DNA from 2 places in the Psychrobacillus sp. FSL H8-0510 genome. Region 2 is predicted to be linked to the other one. Evidence: a T-box and tRNA genes for the amino acid it is inferred to sense, from the RefSeq annotation. Region 2 holds a T-box; the other holds one or more tRNA genes.

Region 1 (3,423 bases), 970 kb from region 2:
CCATGTCCAATTACCTGTGACGTCACGACCTGCATCTTTCTCAATTTCTTCAAATTTCTTAAATTGTTGCGCAGCAGTATGATGATCTACAATACTGACACCATCTTTTTTGAAGGAAAACAATACAGCTGTATTTAGTTCCAAAAGAGCCCTGTCTTTCCACAGAGAAGCATTAGATTTCGTATTTAATCCCATTCCTCTGGCAACTGAAGGTAACATATTGTAGCGATAGTCATCAGCTAAGTTTCGTGCACCAATTTCTGTGCCCATATACCATCCATTAAACGGAGCAGCAGCGTACGTAATGCCTCCAATCTCCAACTTCATATTCGAGATCATGGGTACTGCATACCACTTCATCTCTAAATCTTCAAACCAATCATATTCAGGATGACGAATTGGTACCTCTAAAATATATTGCTCCGGAATATCAAATAATTTCGGTGGGTGATCCTTCACCTGAATAACAAGTGGCAACACATCAAAATTGGTTCTCTTCCCCTTCCATCCAAGTTCCTCACATTTTTTCGTGAATTCTATGGAATCGGAATCTCCAATAATCCAGTTCTCCGTTTCATAGCCAGCATATCGTATAAGCTGATGATTCCATACGCGAATATCCTTTTGTGAAAATATTGTGATAGTCGGCCGAATTCGACCTTCATTTGTCGCAAACTGCATATGGGCGATGAGTGCCTCAAAAACAGCCTCCTCGTTATGTAAATGTCGTTTATCAAAAACGGTAAGGCTTTGCCAAAACAGACGACCTATGCATTTATTACTATTACGCCATGCCACCTTGGCACCGAATTCTAGCTCTTCAGTAGTGTGTTCGTAGGCACCTACTGTATTAATCTGACTTTCTATTTCTTTTAAACGTATATGCATGTCTATTTCCGCCTTACCAGTTTCCCTATAAAAAAGATGAATAAAGTCCTGTGCTTCCAATAACATTATCGTAGCACCTCCCCATCTCTCCATCTTAGTAGAATGGAGCCACTACAGACAAGTGACAGAACTAAGAAAGATGTGAGGATTTTATGTCAGTAGAAATAATCAAATTAATTTATATGCTATATACATATTCGACTCCTTTATGTTAAAGTCTAGGTAACATTGAATAATTTGGTAAAAGTAAAGGAGATTTCCCCATATTATATTGTGATATGTAGTTATCTTTACACGCACCTTTTTACTCACCACAACTTAGTTCAAAAACTTAGGAGGATTTACTATGAAACGATTTTCTGTAATCATACTTTCCGCAACATTAATTTTTGGGGTTTCTACAACAGCACCGACAGAGACAGAGGCGGCAGCTAAGGAATTTAGCAATTGCACAGAATTAAACAAAACCTATAAAGGTGGAGTAGCCAAGGCTGCAAATATTAAAAACAAAGGCGGAAAAACTAAATTTACTCCTTTTGTATCAAAAGAGATCTATGAAGCTAACATTAAAAGCGATCGTGATAAAGATGGCATTGCATGTGAGAAGTAATTTTATACTATAGCTATTGCAGCTTAAGAAAAATTGATAATATGTAATGCATTTCATTGTATTACCTGACTAGATTCTAATTTCTACTTTTTTATATAACTAAATTAAAAAATAACCTTGAAAGGCGTTAAGCCTTCAAGGATATGATTTTTTATTTGGTTGTAATCTTGAATGTTGATCTTTGCACTTCAGGATTTTTTTAGGTATATACTAGTGCGCTACATTATAGTATATTTATATCTAGAAACATTAATGTTTAAAGAGTTCTTTACATTAAATCGGTCTTGTAGCTCAGTTGGGAGAGCACCACCTCGACAAGGTGGGGGTCGCTGGTTCGAGACCAGTCGGGACCATCATTTGGATAAGCCAGTAAACGTTGATATATCAATGTTTATTGGCTTTTTCTTTTGTTAGATTTTCTAAGCATATACCGCAATTTTTAAAGTTTGTCCGCTATTTGTCCGCAGGATTTTCGAAACGTGGAGGTTTTGATTCATGGACGGACTTTTTAAATGGCTATGTTAAAGGTAAAGCTTGATTTAAAAATGCACAAAAAAATGAGCTGGAAAATGTTCTCCAAGCTCATTTTGCTTTGATGTCCGTTTTTCACTAAATCTAGTCGAGTAGAAGGGAACCTCTCTACTATGCGTTAGATTGTATTCCTCCCCCCTCACAGAACCGTGCTTGCGCTATTTACGCACACGGCTCCTCCTAGTCTTTGGTCAGCCAACTTACAGCCATCTTCTTATTTTTTTCTTGAAATATTATAGTTCTTGATATTTTTACTTTTTTCATAAGCATTGTCAATATACTTATTTGGATTATCAAAAAAATCATCTTCTTTAATTAAGGAAATATATGATCCGGATAAAAAGTCAACATTCTCGCATACATCACAAATATATTCCTTAGGGTCTTGATTGAACCTATTACTAATAATGATGTCATATAGGTACTCGTTATTTGTTAGTATTGCAGTATGGCCGTCTGAATTAGTTGTGGAAGGTCTTAACCATGAAAAATCACCATTATACTTCATTACTACTCCTAGAATACCATTCGTACTCGACATTCTATCACCACGTTTTATTTGTTTCAGTGAATATTCGATTTCCCAATCAATCCAATTGCTTTGTTTCATATTTGGGGAAATAACTATTATGGTTACAGAAGTAGAATAAATCATATCTTTTAATTTTTCTTTAATATATTCTGTAGTTTGGTCTGACATATTAGGAGATTCACTAGTTTCTCCTTTATAATATCGGGCATCATCACCTAAAGACTCGACAATTCGATCTCTTAATTCTTTAGATTCAGAGTGTTTGTATGAAATAAAAGTTTTTTTCGCCATGTACTTTCCCCCTAATAAATGCTTTTTTATCATTTTCACTGTATTAACTGATATCCTCAACTACTACAATATTTCTTACTTATCCAGTAAACCAATAATCATTTATAAAAATACTATAAAAGATTTTACGCTTTATCATTTACTTAATTTCCCCTTAAATTACATACCTAGTTGATCTAGTAACTTACTTGCCAAATTACTATAATCAAGGCTAAGCATTAATTCCTCATTAAATTCAACTGACATAGGATTAAGTTTATTTTGCCAGCCATTAGTTTGAAATTCCGTAGCAATCTCTGCGGTTCTGCCACCAACGGAACCAATTAGAAACACAGGTAAATTTCTAGATCTAGCAATTTCAATTTCCTCATCAACACCGGGAAGAAAGTGCGGTCTATTTGCCTTACCTCCAATAACAATCATGCATATAGCATCTTCATCTTGAATCATTGCCGTTCTCATAGCGGTTAAACTCTTACTACGGTCATTATCTATATCATCAGTCGCCGTCACTGTTGCATAGTTCATATTTTCATCGACCATTGCTTGAGTTGCGAAATGTTTGGAAATA
Region 2 (3,423 bases):
ATACAACTGGAACTACCCATGTAGATGTACAAGAAGTCGTTCAAATATTAGGTGAAAAGTCTATCTCCTCTTTGTTAATTGAAGGTGGAGGGACGATCAATGCAGCTTTTTTGGAAAATAAATTAATTGATAAAGCAGTTATTTATATTGCACCTAAGTTAATAGGTGGTAAAAATGCTCCGACCTTTATGGAGGGTAGCGGTATTGACTTAATGAGTGATGCAGTTGAGCTAATCGATACGGAAATTCAAAAAATAGGGAAAGACTTTAAGTTTGTTGGTTATCCAACTTACAAATAAGATGTAATGGATGTGGCATATTAAATGAAATTTGGATTTGATATTGATGATACATTGATCAATTTAAGAGAACATGCTTTTCATATTTATAACGAAAAGTTAGGACAACAAGTGGAGTTAGATAAATTTCATGCGTTAGATAGAGTTGAAATACATGAATTATTCGGAATGTCCGATGAAGCGGGCTCTAAAATGTGGAATGATACATTGGAAGAAATATATTATACTAATTGTCCGGCATACCCAGATGCTGTAGAAACGTTAGTAAATCTACAACAACAGGGACATGAAGTATACTATATTACGGCTAGACCAGCAGAACATCGTGAAAGAACGATGAATTGGTTAATGGAACAAGGATTTCCAGTTACAGAAGAAAAATTCTTTTGTGGCATGAAGGACCAAGCAAAGGTAAATATTATTCGGGACTTACAGTTGGATTATTATTTCGACGATAAGCCAGACGTATTAAACACATTAACAGATGATACATTACAAGTTTATGTGAAAACGCAATCGTATAACCAACATCTTACAATTCCAAGGTTAACAAATTGGTTAGAACTAAAGCAGATTGTGGATAAAAACAACGACAAAAAGTAATTCTAAGTGAAATATGTTCTATCCCTTTTGTTCTATTCATAAGTTGTCCTATAGAAGGAGGATGACTTATGACGACAAAAACCTGGGATGTAAAAGAACAATTTCGTTTTCCACCAAGCTTTGGGGTTCCGAAAGAAATTAAAAATGTTGCAGTAACTCCTCAATGCGAAGTCACTGAGAAGGAGAATATTATTCAAATAGTAGGTATATACCACATCACCTGCCACGTTAAGTTTGAGGAAGGTGAAGAGGAGCATCATGCTACGAGCGAATTCACCGAGATTGAAGACTTAGATCTGCAAGGTGAGGTCGGCTATTTTGAATATGCAGTGCCAATGAGTATTGAGTTCGGTAAAGACAAATTAAAAGAAGGTTCCAAGCCAACAGTTCAAGTGAACCATATTAACTCGAAACCAACAGAGCAAGCGGCAATTGAAGTTGGGTGGACTGTACACTGTGAATACGAGGAAGCTCCTGTACCTGTTCCAGTTAAACCAGTTGCAGAAGTAGAAGCACCAAACCCTGCTGAACCAGTGGAAGTGAAAATACCGCAAGGCGAGGAGTTCGAGCTTCAATTCATTTTAGATTTGGATGATGGATATTCAAAGCTGACATTCCCATCAAATAATGTTCTTGTAAAACAAAAAACAGATGAGTAGTAATAGTACCAATAAGAGGAAATCCCATGTGGTAGGCACGATTAGTACTCGTATTAATTGGAAAGTACAAATGGGAATACTTACATGCTTACAATAGAAACGTGTTTTACGTAACCAATCGGGCAATAAATATGGGTTATATCCTTTTCTCATTGTAATTCTCCTTTCACCATACTAGACTTGACGGCATATAATAATATCCTTTACAATGGAACAAATGAATAGAGATGCAATGAATGGGAAGAGTAGAATGATTTGGTTCTCAAAAGAAAGGAAACAATTTGCTGAAATGTTTCTGTTAACCGCCATTTGAAGGTAGCCCACGAGCAGTATTTGTGAACGTAAGTAGCAAATGCCGGTTTGAAGCCGTTATCGAATTGAGAGCGTGATGCGTTTTTTAGCATTCGCGAATAAAGGTGGTACCGCGAACAAACTCCTTCGTCCTTTAATGACGATAGGAGTTTTTTTATATTCGTTCAAATGTTGAACGAAAATAAAGCCTCCGGCGGATGTCGCAGATTTTGAGAGGAGTCAATCGAGTAAGCTCGATTCAAAATCTGGACGCAATTACTCCGAGGCGTAATTGATATTCTTTTTTAGGAGGAACAGACAATGACAAACGAAACAACGATGTCCACAAAGTATGATCCGCAGTCGATTGAAAAAGGGCGCTATGAATGGTGGTTAGAAGGAAAATACTTCGAAGCTCATCCAGAAAGCGATAAAGAACCTTATACTATCGTAATTCCACCACCGAATGTTACCGGTAAACTACATTTAGGTCACGCATGGGATACTACATTACAAGATATTATTGTTCGTATGAAACGTATGCAAGGATATGATGCTTTATGGCTTCCGGGTATGGACCATGCAGGTATCGCAACACAAGCGAAAGTAGAAGAAAAACTGCGTGCTGATAATATTACAAGATATGATTTGGGCCGCGAAAAGTTTGTCGAAGAAACATGGAAGTGGAAAGAAGAATACGCTGGCCATATCCGTGCACAATGGTCGAAACTTGGACTTGGTTTAGATTATTCTCGTGAGCGCTTTACTTTAGACGAAGGATTATCAAATGCAGTGAAAGAAGTATTCGTAAAGCTGTATAACAAAGGCTTAATCTACCGCGGCGAATACATTATCAACTGGGATCCAGCAACTAAAACGGCACTTTCCGATATTGAAGTAATCCACAAAGATGTACAGGGTGCATTCTATCATATGCATTACCCACTTGCAGATGGTACTGGATCAATCGATGTTGCTACTACTAGACCAGAAACAATGCTTGGGGATACCGCAGTAGCAGTACATCCAGAAGATGATCGTTATAAGCATTTAATCGGAAAAACAGTAAAACTTCCGATTATTGGTCGCGAAATACCGATTGTTGGAGATGATTACGTTGATATGGAGTTTGGAAGTGGCGCAGTGAAAATTACACCTGCACATGACCCAAATGATTTTGAAATCGGGAACCGTCACAACTTACAACGTATTTTAGTAATGAATGAAGACGGTACGATGAATGGGAATGCAGCTACTTATAATGGAATGGACCGTTTTGAATGTCGTAAACAAATCGTTAAAGATTTACAAGATGCAGGAATTCTATTCAAAATCGAAGAACATGCGCATTCAGTAGGGCATTCTGAACGAAGTGGAGCAGTAGTAGAACCATATCTATCGACTCAATGGTTTGTTAAAATGCAACCACTTGCGAAAGAAGCTATTAAACTTCAAGAAGCAGAAGGAAAAGTAAATTTTGTACCAGATCGTTTTGAAAAAACGTACTTACGATGGATGGAAAATATTCATGACTGGTGTATATCACGCCAATTATGGTGGGGACATCGTAT

What was found. A T-box is a leader RNA that pairs with one kind of tRNA and senses whether it is charged. The one in region 2 lies ahead of MHI40_RS12040 (valine--tRNA ligase), so its partner is inferred to be a tRNA-Val.
Region 1: it encodes a tRNA-Val, which carries the amino acid that the T-box ahead of MHI40_RS12040 (valine--tRNA ligase) is inferred to sense. The anticodon was not compared.

Annotation. Positions count from the first base shown of each region.
Region 1 covers NZ_JBBOYZ010000001.1:1,411,562-1,414,984, reverse strand. The annotation lists gene MHI40_RS06825 (nitric oxide synthase oxygenase) at 1-954, opposite strand, end outside; gene MHI40_RS06820 (excalibur calcium-binding domain-containing protein) at 1,235-1,498, shown strand; tRNA gene MHI40_RS06815 (tRNA-Val) at 1,779-1,851, shown strand; gene MHI40_RS06810 (TIR domain-containing protein) at 2,244-2,852, opposite strand; gene MHI40_RS06805 (SLOG domain-containing protein) at 3,012-3,423, opposite strand, start outside.
Region 2 covers NZ_JBBOYZ010000001.1:2,377,552-2,380,974, reverse strand. The annotation lists gene ribD (bifunctional diaminohydroxyphosphoribosylaminopyrimidine deaminase/5-amino-6-(5-phosphoribosylamino)uracil reductase RibD) at 1-299, shown strand, start outside; gene MHI40_RS12050 (5' nucleotidase, NT5C type) at 324-902, shown strand; gene MHI40_RS12045 (hypothetical protein) at 971-1,561, shown strand; T-box leader at 1,785-2,010, shown strand; gene MHI40_RS12040 (valine--tRNA ligase) at 2,174-3,423, shown strand, end outside.